One region of the Desulfotomaculum sp. genome, then DNA from elsewhere that is predicted to be linked to it. Evidence: riboswitches for the same ligand, from Rfam matches in the RefSeq annotation. Region 1 holds a riboswitch; each other region holds the start of a gene.
What was found. Region 1 has a riboswitch for S-adenosylmethionine ahead of AC1U9Z_RS04690 (methionine ABC transporter ATP-binding protein). Riboswitches for the same ligand answer to the same signal wherever they lie in the genome.
Positions count from the first base shown of each region.

Region 2: another riboswitch for S-adenosylmethionine. It lies ahead of AC1U9Z_RS13915 (Vitamin B12 dependent methionine synthase activation subunit); the one in region 1 lies ahead of AC1U9Z_RS04690 (methionine ABC transporter ATP-binding protein).
Region 3: another riboswitch for S-adenosylmethionine. It lies ahead of metK (methionine adenosyltransferase); the one in region 1 lies ahead of AC1U9Z_RS04690 (methionine ABC transporter ATP-binding protein).

Region 1 covers NZ_CEVWQM010000005.1:158,355-164,273, reverse strand. Annotated here, with positions in the region: gene AC1U9Z_RS04705 (metal ABC transporter permease) at 1-453, shown strand, start outside; gene AC1U9Z_RS04700 (hypothetical protein) at 557-1,027, shown strand; gene AC1U9Z_RS04695 (hypothetical protein) at 1,378-1,560, opposite strand; SAM riboswitch class I at 1,997-2,109, shown strand; gene AC1U9Z_RS04690 (methionine ABC transporter ATP-binding protein) at 2,213-3,235, shown strand; gene AC1U9Z_RS04685 (methionine ABC transporter permease) at 3,228-3,902, shown strand; gene AC1U9Z_RS04680 (MetQ/NlpA family ABC transporter substrate-binding protein) at 3,915-4,748, shown strand; gene sigK (RNA polymerase sporulation sigma factor SigK) at 4,902-5,600, opposite strand.
Region 2 covers NZ_CEVWQM010000025.1:4,824-10,742, forward strand. Annotated here, with positions in the region: gene AC1U9Z_RS13910 (homocysteine S-methyltransferase family protein) at 1-1,575, opposite strand, end outside; gene AC1U9Z_RS13915 (Vitamin B12 dependent methionine synthase activation subunit) at 1,565-2,251, opposite strand; SAM riboswitch class I at 2,326-2,433, opposite strand; gene AC1U9Z_RS13920 (BaiN/RdsA family NAD(P)/FAD-dependent oxidoreductase) at 2,495-3,751, opposite strand; gene ychF (redox-regulated ATPase YchF) at 3,926-5,026, opposite strand; gene AC1U9Z_RS13930 (sodium-dependent transporter) at 5,156-5,919, shown strand, end outside.
Region 3 covers NZ_CEVWQM010000026.1:21,675-27,593, reverse strand. Annotated here, with positions in the region: gene AC1U9Z_RS14305 (ATP-binding protein) at 1-520, opposite strand, end outside; gene AC1U9Z_RS14300 (helix-turn-helix domain-containing protein) at 683-1,132, shown strand; gene metK (methionine adenosyltransferase) at 1,308-2,507, opposite strand; SAM riboswitch class I at 2,603-2,700, opposite strand; gene AC1U9Z_RS14290 (YlmC/YmxH family sporulation protein) at 2,824-3,099, opposite strand; gene murJ (murein biosynthesis integral membrane protein MurJ) at 3,155-4,726, opposite strand; gene AC1U9Z_RS14280 (S8 family serine peptidase) at 4,981-5,919, opposite strand, start outside.

The DNA of each region.
Region 1 (5,919 bases):
AGCGTGGATGACTTAAAAATCGTCTCCCTGCTGGGTATTGCCATTTTACTCTTAGTTCACCTCTTAAAGAAGGAATTATTCGCCATTTCCTTTGATGAGGATCATGCCAGGGTCAGTGGTATTCCGGTGGATGCCATCAACACTTGTTTTACCATTATGACTGCTATCACCATCGCCTTAGCCATCCGAGTAGTGGGTATTCTATTGGTATCTTCACTGATGATATTGCCGGTGGCCACAGCCATGCGTTTGGCCAGCAGTTTCCGTGGTGCTATGCTATTATCCATTTTGTTCGGTGAAACAGCTATCTTTATTGGTGTCTTTGCCTCCTTTTACATGAATCTGGCACCAGGAGGTGCCATTGTCATGACCTCTGTCATTCTGTTGGTAAGTAGTCTGGTTTACCAACAGCTCAACCGTAAAATGGCAATATATAAAGGAATTGTATCTTAAAAACCGAGGTCTCGGACCTCGGTTCTTCTATTGGGGTGCTTATAAATTACATCCTATCTGTAAATAATATGCTATATTATCTGGAGAAAATTGGAGGGGTAAAATGGAATTTCTACAAACGTGGATTAATCCTATTTATGCTATTGTACTATGGGTATTGGTTTTTGTTTTAATTAAACCACAAAGAATTAAAGAATTATTACCCATCGGCATCATAGCCGCAGCTATATTATTCATGGTTGAATATGTTTTAATTTCACTTGGCCTAATCCAGTTTAACAAAGGTTGGGTATTAGTTGCCGGGGTCCCTTTATTAAATCCCCTTTGGGGTGCAGCGGCAGGAATACTCGTAATAAGTTATATGAAAGATGACTTTAGTAAAAAAATCCCAATATTATTATTTTTTACTATCATTGCAGAAATTGCTTCTTATGTCGCCATTAAAGTTGGTAACCTTTCCTTTTTAGGAAACTACAGCATACTCTATGATTTCCTGCTTAATTTTGTGGTTCTGTTAATTTTAACCCAAATCTGTGAGGGTTTATATGGCAAACGAATATATAAGCACATTTAATAAGAAGGGGAGTGTCACTGACAACTACTGAAAAATAGCTAGGCGACACTCCCTTTGAAAGTTAATCCCTGCAGACTTTAAGGGACCGTTATAATACTAACCAAACATTGTAAATCTAAAACATTAAGCCATAAAGTTTGCGAATAATCCGATGGGCAAAAAAATTCTCTGCCGAAGCAGAGCAATTCATTGCGTAGATTATGTGAACTATATTTTTGCCCGAAATACAGAATTTATTCCTGAATTAATCATTCTTGGAAGTAAGTTATAAACAGTTTTTCAGTAATAATAACACGTTATCCACAGAGTTACCCACATTTATCATGGTTATCCACAGTAATCACAGGATTTTATAAATGATCAATGGCATCCTCCACTATTTTTCGATTGTCAAACAAACGCATCAGCCTTTTTATGTCTTGCTCGTAACGGATGATATCTTCTATCTCTTTTAATAGTTCTTCCATATCTTCTTTGGTAAACAGGGGTATTAAACCTTTTAATTCCTTAGGGTCCATATCGGGGGAAAGCATCTCTCTCACTTCCTTATTTAAAGGTATGACAAAATATTCAAAGACCCCAGGAAAAGTTCCCGAAAGAAACAAGTTCTTCCTTTCACTTGATTTTTTCAAAATAAATAAAAACGGCCGGAAAACGGCCGTTTTTATTTATACATAGGTAACCCCAACACTATTATCCGGAGGTGGTTTCACCGTTTTACGGTCCGTCGAATACTTGGGAACTTGCTTATGTTTTCCATTATCCCGGGACTTTAGTCTGCGGCTCATAGCAACCCCTCCTTTAAATTTAATCATTATTATTTTCCTTCTTTATAAGAAGAATCATGCAAGTTTGTGGACGGTAATTTTTTCTGAGGTGTAAAAGTTTTTCCAAGTTGCCTATAAATAATCATTGACAAATTTAAAGACATAGCATAAAATCATCATTAGTCAATTTAATAATATATTCTTCTTATCCAGAGAGGCTGAGGGACTGGCCCTGAGACGCCCGGCAACCTTCTTAGAAATTTCTTGAGAAAGGTGCTAATTCCTGCAGAAGAACATTCTTCTGAAAGATAAGGAGGGGGCATAGGTATATTATGGCCTCTTCTGGTCTGCCCAGAAGGGGCCTCATTTATTTAGAAACGGGCACACTAAACTCAGCAATCAAGGAAGGTTGATATCATTGATAGAAATTAAAGACCTAACCAAGATTTATCATTCCAGTGCCGGAGATGTTAAGGCCCTGGACAGTGTAAGTTTGAGAGTTCGCAAGGGCGAAATTTACGGTATCATTGGTTTCAGTGGTGCCGGTAAAAGTACCCTGATACGCTGCGTTAATATGTTGGAAAAGCCTACTTCCGGCAGTATTAAAGTAAATGGTCAGGAAATGACCAAATTAAGTGAAGCAGGACTAAGGGCCAGTCGCCAAAAGATTGGTATGATCTTCCAACACTTTAATCTATTGTCATCACGAACAGTCCATGAAAATGTCTCCTTCCCTTTAGAGATAAGCGGTGTGGACAAAGAAACAAGCCAAGAAAAGGTTACCAAATTATTGGAGTTGGTAGGCCTAACGGATAAAGCCAATGCCTACCCCAGCCAACTATCCGGTGGGCAGAAACAACGGGTGGGCATCGCCCGGGCCCTAGCCAATGACCCCATTGTACTGCTGTGTGATGAAGCTACCTCGGCCCTGGACCCTGCTACAACCAGCTCAATTCTAGAGCTGTTAAAGGATATTAACCGCAAACTGGATCTAACAATTCTGATGATTACCCATGAAATGAAGGTTATTTCAGAAATTTGCGATTCCGTGGCGGTCATTGAAAAAGGGAAAATCATTGAAGCCGGCTTGGTCATTGATGTCTTCACCCAGCCCCAACACCCAACCACCCGACGTTTTGTCCAAACTATCATTAATACCGATGTACCAGACAAAGTTAAGGAACGCCTACTAGAAAAGGGTGAAGGGCAAATCATACGAGTTTCTTTCATTGGTGATACCACCGATGAACCAGTGATTTCAACTCTGGTCAAACAATTTGATGTAGATGTTAACATCCTTTACGGTAATATTGATCAAATTCAAGATACAGCCTTTGGTATGTTAATTATTGAGTGTATGGGTTCCCATATAAGTTGCCAAAAGGCAGTGACATATTTGCAGAAACAGGGTTTAAGAATTGAGGTGTTAAAGGATGTCTAATGAAGTTCTCTCCCACCTGTCTAATTTATCACCTGAAATCATTAAAGCTACCTGGGATACCTTATATATGACAATTGTATCTGTGGTCTTTGCCTCCGTTCTAGGCATCCCCCTTGGTGTGATTTTAGTTATTACCGACAAGGGTCACATAAAAGAAAATTTGACACTTAATAGGGTTTTAGGATCCATCGTGAACATCTTTCGCTCCTATCCCTTCATTATTTTATTACTGGCCCTGGGTCCCTTTACCAAATTTGTGGTGGGCACCACCATCGGAACCACCGCGGCCATTGTACCCCTCACCGTTGCCGCCGCTCCCTTTGTGGCTAGAATGGTGGAAACTTCTTTAAAGGAAGTAAACTGGGGGGTGGTCGAGGCTTCTCTGGCAATGGGGGCCAGCACCTGGCAAATTATTCGCAAGGTACTGCTTCCTGAGGCCCTGCCTGGTATTATTTTAGGTACGACTATTACGGCCATTGCCGTGGTTGGTTACTCTGCCATGGCCGGTGTCGTGGGAGGAGGTGGCCTAGGGGATCTGGCCATACGTTACGGCTACATGCGGTTTGATTCAGTAGTAATGGTAACCACCGTGGTCATTCTAGTTATTATGGTTCAAATCATGCAAACCCTTGGCAATATACTTGCCGAAAAATTTAACAAAAACTAAGGAGGAGTTTCCGTGAAAAAGAAGTTTGCGTTACTGTTAACTTGCCTGCTATCTCTCAGCCTGCTGCTGGTTGGCTGCGGCGGCGAAAAGGAACAACCACAAGCTGCTAATGATGATAAAGAAGCGAAGGTATTAAAGGTTGGCGCTACCCCGGTACCCCATGCTGAAATATTAAAAATAGTGAAACCTATTTTAGAGAAGGATGGCATCCAACTGGAAATCGTGGAATTTAACGATTATGTACAACCCAACCTGGCCCTTAATGACAAGCTGCTGGATGCTAACTACTTCCAGCACCTACCTTACCTTGAAGAATTCAACAACCAAAAGAGTATGGAATTAAGCTATACTGCCAAAATTCACTTTGAACCAATGGGTCTTTTCTCCAAGAAAATTACCGCCGTCAGCGAATTTAAAGAAGGCGACAAAATTGGTATTCCCAACGACCCCACCAACGGTGGTAGAGCCCTGGCTGTTTTAGAAGAGGCTGGTCTGCTGAAACTTAAGGAAGGCGTTGGCATCAGTGCCACAGTACGGGATATCGTAGAGAAGAAAGTAGAAGTTATTGAATTAGAAGCTGCTCAACTCCCCCGTTCCGTCGATGATCTAGCTGGTGCAGTAATTAACGGTAACTTTGCCGTCCAAGCCAACTTTGTTCCCACCGATGCCATGGTGGCCGAAGATGCTCAATCTGAAGCCGCTGACACCTATGGCAACATTTTAGCCATCCGCAAAGGGGACGAAAACCGTGAAGAAATCAAAAAACTGACCGAAGCTTTAAAGAGCCCAGAAGTTAAGAAATTTATCGAAGACACCTACAAAGGTGCCGTTGTAGCAACATTTTAATCCATAACCGCAAGTCCCCCGGAAAACTCCGGGGGACTTTGCTTTTAGCCTTTAGCTGTTACCCGGTTAGCTATCTTACCCTGAAAATAGCCGTGGGCCATGGGCTTTGCCGCCTTTCAATGTTAGATACAGCTAATAGCTGACGGCTGATGGCTAGGAATGAGACATTTCTTTGTACAGCTTATGAATGGAGCTGCTTTCAATGCGGGAGATGAAGGAACGTGAAATGGCTAGCTGCTGGCCTACCTCCCGTTGGGTATATTCCTGACCGCCATCTAGGCCGTATCTTAATTTTATGACTGCCTGTTCCCTGGGAGATAGTTTTTGCAGGGCCTTTTCCAGTCTTTCCACTTCCAAACTGGTTTCTACCACCTCATCCACCGGGGTATCTTCGTTCATCAGGGTATCTTGCAATTCCAAAAGTCCCCCATCTTTATCATAATCCAGAGGTTCTGAAATGGAGATGGTATTTCTCATGGTCTTTTGTTTGCGCAGCACCATCAGCATCTCATTTTGAATACAAACCCCGGCATAGGTTGAAAACTTTCTGGCTTTGGTCATGTCAAAGGTATCTACTCCCTTAATTAAACCAATTACACCAATTTGAAAGAGGTCTTGTTTTTCCACACCATTGTCTTTTAACTTATTGGCAATCTTAGCAACTAATCTTAGGTTCCGTTCTATTAATACCGTTTTAGCCAATTTATCCCCTTTGGCTAATCTTAATAACCATTCCCTCTCTTCCTCGGGGGATAAGGGATCTGGCAAACTGCCGGATGAAATATAGGAAACCAAAATTGCAATGCCATTTAAAACCGAAAGGGCTATTAAGGTAATGATACCTGCGGTCACTTAGCATCCCTCCGTAACAAAAATACTTATCTACTTTATGCTACGTGGGAAACGATTAAAATGTGCTTGTTCACATAAAAAAAGTAGTTAGAAAGTTCTGGCGAAGGATTTTCAAGTAAATTCATGGAAATAAGAATTATGTCGAATAGAGGAGGGTTTTATGAGGAGAATATAGTTATATTTTTTAACCGTGTGCGTGTCCCTTTTATAAAAACCTTCTTATGTTTTTGGTACATGCACATTTTTTCACTTGATTGTTAATTTTTCTTTAAGTCTTTTTAATTTTTTAACATTAACAAACTGTATGTGGTATACTCTT
Region 2 (5,919 bases), on a different contig from region 1:
GATCAAGCCGCGGTTTGGCAGGCCAAAGGAAACATTGCTGACCCCCAAACTAGTGGTTACTCCCAGTTCCTTCTTTACCCGTCTAATGGCTTCGAGGGTTTGCGGTACTCCTTCCGGTTGGGCACTGACAGTTAACACCAGACAATCCAGCATCAAATCCTGTCTGGGAATACCCCACTCTTCGGTTTTTTGCACCAGCTTTCGCGCCACCTCCAGCCTACCCTGGACTGTGGCTGGAATACCTTGCTCATCCAGAGTTAAACCAATCAGGGCCGCCCCATAGCGTTTGGCCAGGGGTAGGATTGTTTCGATGCTACTTTCTTCACCATTGACAGAATTGATAATCGCCTTGCCGTGGTACAGTTTTAAAGCCTGTTCGATTACCTGAGGGTCTGTACTATCGATACATAGGGGAGCTTCTACCAAAACCTGAATGGCCTGAATGGCTCGCTCCATGGCCGAAATCTGGTCTACCCCGCCCACTCCAACGTTAACGTCTAAAATTTCCGCCCCGGCTTGTACCTGAGCCAAAGCATCCCGTCTGGTAATTTCCGTTTTCCCTGCACGAATTTCTTCTTGCAAAGCCTTTTTGCCGGTGGGGTTGAGACGCTCCCCGATGGCTACGGGTATACCCTGGGGATCAATGGTCACGGTTTTAACCCGGCTGGCTACCCTTAAACCAAAGGTTTTACTCCGGGGTTTTCTTTTAAGTTTCTTTACCCGGCCATAAATTGCCTGGATATGCTCGGGGGTGGTGCCACAGCAACCGCCCAGAATAGAGGCCCCATAGGTGACAAAACGCTCGGCATACTGGGCCATGGTCTCTGGTGTCTCCCGAAAAACGGTTTTACCATCCATAATTTCCGGCATACCGGCATTTGGTGAAACCAAGATCGGCAGGTTCGTACTTTCTGTAAGGGTCTGAACCACCTTTTCCAATTGACGGGGTCCCACTGAACAATTGACCCCAATGGCAGCAACACCAAGTCTTTCAGCCACCACTGCGGCGGTTTCCGGGTCGGTACCGGTAAAGGTGCGACCCGTTTCATCAAAGGTAAAGCTAGCCACCACTGGTACATTGCCGGCATCTGCAGCAGCAATGAGGGCTGCACGCATTTCTCCGATGTCGCCAAAGGTTTCAAAGAGGATTAAATCAACACCTGCCTCCACCATTGCCAGGCATTGTTCATAAAATTGCTCATAGGCTTGATCAAAGGTCATGGTACCCAGTGGTTGCAAAAACTTACCCAGGGGTCCCACTGAACCGGCTACCATTGCTCCGTATGGCCTGGCCGCCTCTTTCGCGATGATAACGGCCTGCCGGTTAATTTCTTTGACCTGATCAGCCAGGTTATAGTCCGCCAATTTTAATCCGATGGCCCCAAAGGTGTTGGTCGTTATGATGTCTGCCCCTGCTTCTAGATACAGTTTATGAATTTCCTTAATAATCTCGGGCTGGCTGAGGTTCCATTCCTCTGGACACCAACCCCCGGGAAGTCCCCTCTGTTGCAACAATGTACCCATGGCACCATCAATGATTAAAACTTCTTTTTGAACTCTTTCTCTAAAGGACAAATTCTTCTCTCCTTCCATTCCAGCAACGATATAGACAATCAGCCTTCTGACACAGGTCACATTTCCCACGTATTTTAGGCGGCTCTGGCACCCAACCAATAAAAAAACATAGGGATTTTGAGGGTTTCATCTGGCAAAACTCATTGCAAGCTATATTTATCTGCCACGCTTCAGCCAATTGAAGCACTGCCGGCAAATACTCCAGCGGCATGTCTTGATAACCAGGGCCTAGCTTGGCCGTGGCATATAATCCCCTTACTCTCATCTGGCGGGCTGCCAGGCCAATTACTTGCTCTGACAGTTCTTCCACCGCCACAGTTCCCACTGCATCCAGGATAACTCCCTTGGTTGTTTCGCCCTTATTAAATAACCGTGTCACTTCTTGTTCGATAGCTTCCCCAACTGTTACTGCCACCACGCTTACAGCACTAATTTTTCTTAATGCAGCATCTCCAAGCACAAGGTCAGGCATCGAGCCAATGGCAACCCCCTGCTGCTCTAGATAAAAGGGTACTTGATTAATTGCCGCCGTAGGTGTGGCTAAAACTTTCCCGGCTTGAATAACCGCTTCAATCTGCCTAAGCAATTCCGGCCAATGGTCCGTTGAATTTTTTATGCCCAGGTAACGAAGTACCTTGGCTGGTGGAATCTTTAAAGCTATTTGTGGCAGCAGCATATAATCCTCCAATAATTACCATAATAAAAAAACACCCAATAAGGGCGTTATGGGTGATCGAAATCCCGTCGCACACCTTATCTTTCAAGAAACAAAAGTCCCTGCAGGAGTTGGCACCGCCGCCATAAATGGCCGGTTGCCGGGTTTCATAGGGCCAGTCCCTCCACCACTCTTGATAAGTGCAAAATTTTTATTTTATTATTGTAATGTACAATAGGTTTAGCTTTTTCGTCAAGATATTAATTAGATAAAATTTGCCGCAGACTCCCCTGCCACATAGCCAGTGCTAAAGGCCACCTGCATATTAAAACCACCCGTCTGTGCATCCACATCCAGAACTTCTCCGGCAAAAAACAGACCTTTCATCAGCTTGGATTCCATTGTCCGGGGATTTATTTCATTTACTTTAATTCCTCCGGCAGTTATTGTGGCCTCTTGAATGGGTCTGGTACCGGTTATATGAATTGGCAAACCCTTCAATAAAGCAGTCAGATTGCTTATCTCGTGGTGGCTTACCCTATTTGAAGGACGCTCTAAGGGAATATCAACCAACCGTAGGATCACTTTGGTCAACCTCTCTGGTATGCTTTCGGCTAAACTATTTTTTATGGAACGCTTGCCGGCTTGGTCAAGGTTTTTTGTTAGTTTTTGTTCTAGGTCACCCAAGGGGTAGCCGGGGAACAAATCTATTTTTCCTTGGATTAAGGCCTGGCTATCCTTCTGACAGGCCAGTGCCACTGGTCTGCTTACCCGCAGAGCACCGGGACCCGAAAGACCCCAGTGGGTTACAATAACATCGCCAACCTCCGCTGCCATTGTTTTTCCTTTTTGATTGTAAAGGGTGATGGTTACGTCCTTTAAAGAAAGTCCCTGCACCTCTCGGTTGAGTATCCAGGGGTCGTTACAGGTAATGGAAACAGCCGCAGGCAACAATGGGGTCACTGAATGCCCCACCTGCCGGGCCAGCTTGTAACCATCCCCGGTGCTGCCAGTGGCAGGATAAGAAAGCCCGCCGGTGGCTACCACCACTGCTTTAGCAGTTACGACCTGGTCATTTATTTTGACACCCTGACAGGTTTGATCCGCCACCAAAAGAGAACTTACCTTAACGGCATAACTTATTTTCACACCAATTTGCTTTAGGTACCCAGTAAGTGCCTGAACCACATCGGCGGCCCGGTCACTAACCGGAAAAACCCGCCCTCTTTCTTCTACTTTCGTCTTAATCCCTAGGGTGCGTAAAAAACTTCTTAAATCTTCGCCTGAAAATCGGTGTAAGGCACCATAGACAAATTTACCATTGCCCGGAATATTGACAATCATTTCATTAATATCAGCACAATTGGTTAGGTTGCAACGTCCCCCGCCAGTAATGAGCATTTTTCTGCCCAGGGATTCATTTTTCTCCAGCAGCAGCACCCGTGCCCCCAGCATAGCTGCCCGGGCTGCCGCCATCATGCCAGCGGGGCCTCCCCCAACCACTAAAACATCCCATTTCAAATAAATCGACTCCCGTTTGGTGATTATGCCTTACTTGTTATATTTTAACTCAAGTAGGGGCTAAAGCATACTCATACTGGAAAGATCCTTCGCTAGCTCAGAATGACAAAACGGCTGGCTGAAGGCTGAAAAAGCAGCCCCTTGGCAGGGCTGCCATTTACCATATATGCAAAATTAAACATTAAATCTAAAATTAATAATATCTCCATCCTGTACGGTATATTCTTTACCTTCCAAGCGGAGGACGCCCTTTTCTTTGGCTTTGGCCATGGAACCAGTGGCCGACAGGTCTGCAAAGGCAATAACCTCAGCGCGGATAAAGCCGCGTTCAATATCGGAGTGAATCTTTCCTGCCGCTCTTTTGGCATCTGTGCTGCGCCTGATTGTCCAGGCCCGCACCTCATCCTCCCCAGCAGTTAGGAAGGAAATTAAACCTAAATATTCATAGGCTGCCTGAGCCAAACGATCGATACCCAATTCCTTGATACCCAGGTCTTCCATAAATAGTTCCCGGTCCTCGTCTGGCAATTGGCTGATTTCCATTTCTATACGGCCACATATCTCTATGACAGCAATGCCCTTTTCTGCAGCGTATTTTTCCACATTGGCCTTACCCGGGTAGCTTCCTTCCCTAAACTGGTCTTCATCAATGTTGATTACCAGCATCATGGGTTTCTCAGTCAAAAAGGCATAGTTTTTCAGAGTTGCTTTTTCTTCATCGGTTAAACCCAATTGGCTAATGGGACTTTCATCCTCCAAAGCCTGCAAACATTTCTTTAAGACTTCTAATTCAAAGGCGTTTTCCTTGGTAATCTTTTTACCCGACTGAATTCTTTCAATTCTCTTTTCCACCAGATCCATATCAGCCAAAAGAATCTCTACGGCAATGGTTTCTATATCCCGCATCGGATTAATCTCATCTTCCACATGGGGTACGTCTGAGTTCTCAAAGGCTCTTACCACATGAACCAATAAGTCAGCATTACGAACGGCACTGAGGAATTGGTTGCCAACACCCTTCCCTTCACTGGAACCCCGTACCAAGCCTGGTACTTCACTAAATTGAATCTGGGCAAAGGTAGTTTTACGCGGCTTGTACATGTTCACTAAAAAATCAATTCTTTTATCTGGTATTTTGGCAGATGCAGTAATGGTTTCGGTTTTACCACTGAGGAAATTTGATGTTTCCTGATTCGAGTTGGTCAATAAATTAAATATTGTTGTTTTTCCCACCATCGGCAGTCCAATAATACCACTGGTTAAATTGGTTGACACATTTATCACCTCTGTTGATGAGAATTTTACCATATAATTATTAAGTTTGCTATCAATATGGGCATAATTAACTTGGTTGGAGGAAGTTTATCCTTGGTAATACTTCATATATAACGGGTGGTGCATGAAATGGCTGCAGAACGTGAGACTTGGTCAGGAAAAACCGGTTTTATTTTAGCCTGTATCGGAGCAGCAATGGGGCTTGGCTCCATATGGATGTTCCCCTGGCGGATCGGTGCCCACGGCGGTGGAGCATTCATGATTCCTTATCTGCTCTTTACCTTTGGTTTAGGTGTTTTTGGTTTAATGGGTGAATTTGCCTTTGGCCGCAGCCAACGAAAGGGGGCCATCGGCTCCTTTGCCAAGGTATTTAAGTCAAAGGGCAAGAATTACGGTGCTGCACTGGGTATTATACCCGTTCTCGGTGTTACTGGGGTCTTTGTCTTTTATTTGGTTGTTTGTGGTTGGATTTTGAAATATCTTTATCTTGCCATCCGCGGAGCCTTTGGTAAAATTGATCCCGGTCCTTACTTTGCCGGCTTTGCTGGGCACCCTGAGAGTATTTTCTGGCATTTCTTAGCATTGGCCATAACCTTAACCATTATTGCCAAGGGTGTTTTAGGCGGTATTGAAAGAGCCAATAAATATATGATGCCCGGTCTGTTCATCATTCTAATTATTCTGTTGTTTCGTTCTTTGACCTTACCTGGTTCCATGGAGGGTGTTCGATTTCTGCTGGCACCAGACTGGAGCAAACTGGCAGATGGCACCACCTGGGTGATGGCTTTAGGACAAGCCTTCTTTACAGTGTCCCTGGGTGGTGCTGCCATGCTGGTTTATGGCAGTTACCTTAAGGAAACAGAGGATGTTACTTCCTCTGCCATTCATACTGC
Region 3 (5,919 bases), on a different contig from region 1:
TAAATGTTTTTATAGTTAACACTCCACCAGTTGGCATAGCTTCCAAACCATTTTGGGATAGATTCATAATCAGCTTAGTAATTTCTTGCTTATTTAAAACCAGGTTTGGAATAACGTCCAATTCAAAGATCACATTTATGTTAAAACTACGGGCTTTAGCTATAATTTGCGGCGATAAGTCTTGTAGGATAACATTTAAGTTATGCAATCTCAAATCCCCTACAATTGTTGGGTCCAATAAAAGTGCTTCAGTAATAATAAAATTTACTCTATCCAGTTCTTTAATCATTATGTCAAAATCCCTCTCTAAATTGGAATGTTCCTTTTTTTTCATAAGCAATTGCAGCAGCCCCCGAACGGTAGTCATCGGATTGCGAATTTCATGGGCAATTCCCGCCGTTAGCTCCCCTGTTAACTTTATTCTTTCTAAATTTTTGTTATGCTTTATTAAGTCTTTATACTGCATCTTATCTTCCATGATTCTCGTTAAGTTAAATTTAACATTACCATTCATAATCATACTCAAAGTTCCCTCCAAATATTGTAAATAATACCTAATCATATTTTCAATGTGAAACATTGTCAAGTATTTTGATTTCATTATGAAACAACAGATTGAATTAGAAAAACCCCCGATTATAATTTATTCGAGGTGTATTGTGTGGGGATTTTCAGAAAAAGAATGAGGCAATTAAGAGAAAGTCAAAATCTTACCCAGCAGGCCTTGGCCGAAGCCTTAAATGTTGGCAAGTCTGCCATTGCTCTATATGAGACAGAAAAGCGTCAGCCTGACCCGGATACTTTAAAAAAACTAGCTCAATTTTTTGGTTGCAGTATTGATTATTTGCTGGGGCTTAGCAATGACTACAGAAGCGATATTTCCGTTAGTTCAACTTTCCCCACCTTACCAGAGGACATGCAGTCCTTTGTGTCAGACAGGAATAATCATAAACTGATTAAGTTAATCCAAACCATTAAAGCCGAAGGTTATTCTAACGAGGTCATTGAAGAATGGCTACTCTCTTTGAGCAACACTCTTAATTTAATCAAGAGTTCCTATCAACTTGATAAAGTTCCAGCGACTGACGATAAGTTGTTGGTGCAAGAAATGAAAGAAAAATACAAGAAATAATTACGAAGACTGGCCTATTAATCAAAAAAGCACTTCATCCTGTGGGAAGTGCTTTTTTGACGTGCTTTGTGGGGATTCGATCTTTGAGGTGGTCTGGGGGTCTGACCCCCTCAAAAAAAGAAAAGCACCTCATCCAAAGAGATGAAGTGCTTTTTCGACATTTTTTACCGGGGTCTTACTGGGGTTTGACCCCTGCTTCTGCCCGTAAAATCTCAGCCTTATCGGTCCGCTCCCAGGGGAGGTCGAGATCCGGACGGCCGAAGTGGCCGTAGGCGGCGGTTTGTTTGTAAATGGGGCGACGCAGGTCCAGGGACTTGATGATGCCAGCGGGACGCAGGTCGAAGTTTTTGTTGATTAGGTCGCTAATAACCTCGTCGCTGACTGCACCGGTACCAAAGGTTTGCACCCTCACGGAAACTGGGCGGGCTACGCCGATGGCGTAGGCCAGTTGTACTTCGCATCTCTTAGCAAGACCAGCGGCCACTACGTTTTTGGCCACGTAACGGGCAGCATAGGCTGCGGAGCGGTCCACCTTGGTGGGATCTTTGCCGGAGAAGGCGCCGCCGCCGTGACGGGCCCGGCCGCCGTAGGTATCCACAATAATTTTACGCCCGGTGAGACCGGCGTCGCCGTGGGGTCCGCCGATGACGAAGCGGCCGGTGGGGTTGATCAAGAAACGAGTTTTCTCATCAACTAATTCGGCCGGCAGTACAGGTAGGGCTACTTTTTCTATCATATCCTGCCGAATGGTTTCCAGTTTAACTTCTGGATGGTGTTGGGTGGAAATGACTATTGTGTCAATCCGGGCAGGTTTGTCGTCTTCGTATTCCACTGTAACCTGGGTTTTACCATCGGGACGTAAATAGTCCAGCAGACCAGACTTACGAACCTCTGCCAAACGACGGGCTATGGTATGGGCCAGGGAGATGGGCAGGGGCATTAATTCTGGTGTTTCATCGGTGGCATAACCAAACATCATGCCTTGGTCACCGGCACCAATGGCCTCAATTTCTGCCTCGCTTATTTCACCTGTTTTAGCTTCCAGGGCCTTGTCTACACCCATGGCAATATCCGGGGATTGTTCATCGATAGCCGTTAGCACTGCACAGGTGTCCCCATCAAAACCGTATTTAGCACGGGTATAGCCAATTTCTAAGACCGTCTCCCGCACAACTTTGGGGATATCTACATAGCACTGGCAGGATATTTCTCCTCCCACCAGTACGAGTCCGGTAGTGACAAAGGTTTCACAGGCTACCCGGGCCAGCGGATCTCTGGCCAGAATAGAGTCTAAGATAGCATCCGAAATTTGGTCGGCCACTTTATCTGGATGGCCTTCAGTTACGGATTCAGAAGTAAAAAGTTTTCTGCTCAATGGAATACCTCCCTCTATAACTTTTCCCGCTCCCATCAAAAATAAACAAACCCCTCCGGAACGGAGAGGTTATATTTTCCCAGCCTTCCTCAATCACCTCATCTGTCAGGAATAAACTTCCCGCAGGACTTGGCACCTTACGTGAGGTTGCCGGGTTTCATCGGGCCAGTCCCTCCACCTCTCTTGATGAGCACGAACATTAGCAAAATTGCCAGATTAATTTTAGCAAAGCAGACACATTGTGTCAAATAAAATCTATTAAACTTAGTGTTATCCTAAGAGATAACGCAAAATGACATAGGTGATGGTTTAAAACCTAAAGCCCATTGCCGCCATTTTCGGTATGAGAACTATCCATGGGCTGTAACTCCACCAGCACCGTGTCAACACCAAATTTTTTAACTTGGTTCCAGGGAATTACCATATCCCGCCCAGACCTTACCAGACCAAAATAGCGTCGGGGAGCCTCCAGCACAATGGCCACTACACTGCCTGTTTCCGGGTCTATATGCAGGTCCTTCACCGGACCCAGTTTAGCTCCATCGTTTAAGTTAACAATATCTTTAGCAGATAGCTGGGTTGCTTTAATCATAGCTAGCACCTCCTAGCCCTATGCTATGCGCTAACAGATGCATTGGTGCGTCAACTTAATCCCGGGAGGTGCGTAATTTGCTAAGAAATTTTCCCGCATAGCGGGTGATCATCTTGGCCTCATCCATACGCAATAGGAAAACCGCCAATACAAAGACCAGTAGGGCCGCCGCAATGCTGGCTCCCACTTGAACCGCCAAACCCAATGTGCCATAGGCAGCAAAGACACCAGCCCCGGTGGCATTTACACCCCAAGCCACAGCCGCCATGGCCGTGGTGGCTAAGGCAGTTTGCCAGAGAAAAGTTAGGGCACTGGCATTCCACAGGCCGGGAATCCTTTTATTAAGAAACCAAGTCAACATCACGGTGTTAATTAGGGAAGCAATGGAATTGGCCAGGGCCAAACCGCCGTGCTTCAAGGGACCAATCAGCAAGAGACTAAAGGCCAGGTTTATTGCCACGGTGACAGCCATTAATTTAACCGGTGTTCTTGTATCCTGCTGGGCGTAAAAGGCCCTGGTTAAGATAATGTTGGCTGCCTGTCCAACCAGCCCGATGCCATAGAAAAACAGGGCCATGGCTGTCATTTCGGTGGCCCTGGGGCCAAATTGACCGTGTTCAAAGAGCAGTTTAATTACCGGGGTGGCCAGTACCATCAGGCCCACACCGGCAGGTAAGGCAAAGAGGATTACCATGCGAATGGCCCGCAGCACGGTTTCCGCCAGTTCCTGCTGTTTACCCTGGGCTGCCAAGGTGGTAATGGTTGGATAAAAGGCGGTACCAATGGCCAGGACAAAAAAGGTAATGGGCATTAGAATAATGCGGTTGGCGTAGTTTAAGGCTGAAATACTGCCTTCTGCCAGGCCTGAGGCCAAGACCCGGTCAATGATCAGGTAAATCTGATTGAGTGAGGTTCCGATGGCCACCGGCATAACCAGATAGAGAACCTTCTTGACGCCGGGATGATGACGATCCAAGGTAAAGCGGAACGTAAAACCAACTTTTTTCAGCTTGGGCACCTGCATCAATGCCGCCAGCACAAAACCCAAGACCGTTCCGGCGGCCAAGCCATCAATACCATAAATACCACCCAGGGTCAGGGCAGAAATGATAATGGTCAAGTTGGTCACGCTAACACTAAGGGCAGGGATGCCAAAAACCTGATTGGCATTGAGCAGCCCTTGGAAGACGGTGGATAGGCCATAAAATACCAGAATCGGCAACATAATTACCGTTAGGCGGCTGGCTAAACTGGCGGTTTCTGCGCTTAGGCCAGGGGCGGTCAATTTAACCAATAGGGGGGCCGCAAAGATGCCGCCAACGGTAACGATGGTGAAGATAATTATGACCATGGTAATTACTGTGTTAAAGAGTCGCCAAGCCTCTTCCCTTTGACCTTTGGCAACATATTCGCTAAATACCGGTACCACAACGGTGGCCAATGCTCCAATGACAATGGCGAAAACCGCATTGGGAATATTGTAAGCCACCACGTAGGCATCGGTAACATTGGTGGCACCAAACATATAAGCTATGACCTGCTCCCGCACAAATCCTAAAATCCGTGAGAGTAGGTTTATGACCGCCACCACCAGGGTGGCCCGGGCAATCATCTTTCCAGTGGACAAAATACAAAACCTCCCGCGTCATAAATACAACAAGAGTAGTATATTCTACTTCCCCTCCCCATATCCTGCAGTCTTCGACAAACAGGGGAATAAAAAAGAGGTGTCGCTCGCTACCGAAAAGTAGTATTGCGACACTCCCCTGTTCAAGATCCTTCGCTATCACTCAGGATGAAACATTGTTTGTGGTGCCATGGCCCCTGACCGCCCCCCAGGGATACCCTAAGCCAAAAAAGCTGACGGCCGATGGCTGATGGCTATTTATTATTTGCTTTATAATTGATCAACCGCACCATAACCGTGGCGGCTTCGGCTCTGGTAGTAAGGGCTTTGGGGGCGAATTTACTGCCATCCTGTCCCCGCATAAGGCCCTCTTGAACAATGATGGAGACAGAATTTTTAGCCCAGGGGGAGACGGAGGTGACATCTGTAAACTGTGCTAAAAAAGTATCTCCGCTGGGTAAGGGCTTATTGTTGTTAAAACGCATGGCCCTTACCAGCATGGCCGCCATTTGCTCTCTGGTGATGGGGTCGTTGGGACCGAATCGCTCAGTACTGTAGCCTGCCACGAGGCCCATCTGCACAGCGGCCCCCACTGCATCGGCACACCAGTAGTTAAGTGGAATGTCTTTAAACTTAACTCCCCCGGCACTTTCCGTCAAACCTAAGGCCCGCACCAACATGACGGTAAATTGACCTCTGGTCACAGTTTCATTGGGTCCAAAGGTGTCGGGGGTTAAACCCCGTACCACATGGCGGGCGGCCATAATTTCGATATCGTTTCTGGCCCAATGCTTCGCTATGTCGTTAAAAACTCGGCTGGCTTCTAGGATGGCAAAGGACCCTAAGCGGTTGGTACTAAAAACTGCCTGTCCTGTATCCGGATTGTAGTCGGTACTGATAAATTCCCAATAACGCAGCATTTCATTAAATCGGTACGATCCCAGCTTGTTGATATCCAGACCAGCGGTGGAGCCAATGGGTGACGTAATGGTTATCTTAATCGGGTTTATGGAATTACTGATGGTTAGTTGGTTACCATCGGGCCACACAATGGTTGTACGAATATCCACTAGTTTCCCCACCGCCCTTAAATACATATGGGCATCCTGGGCAGGCAGGGACTGTTCTCCCACAGACCACAAGGATACTTTGATCTGCAATTGGGCTCCTCTTTGATCATTGATCAACCTTTT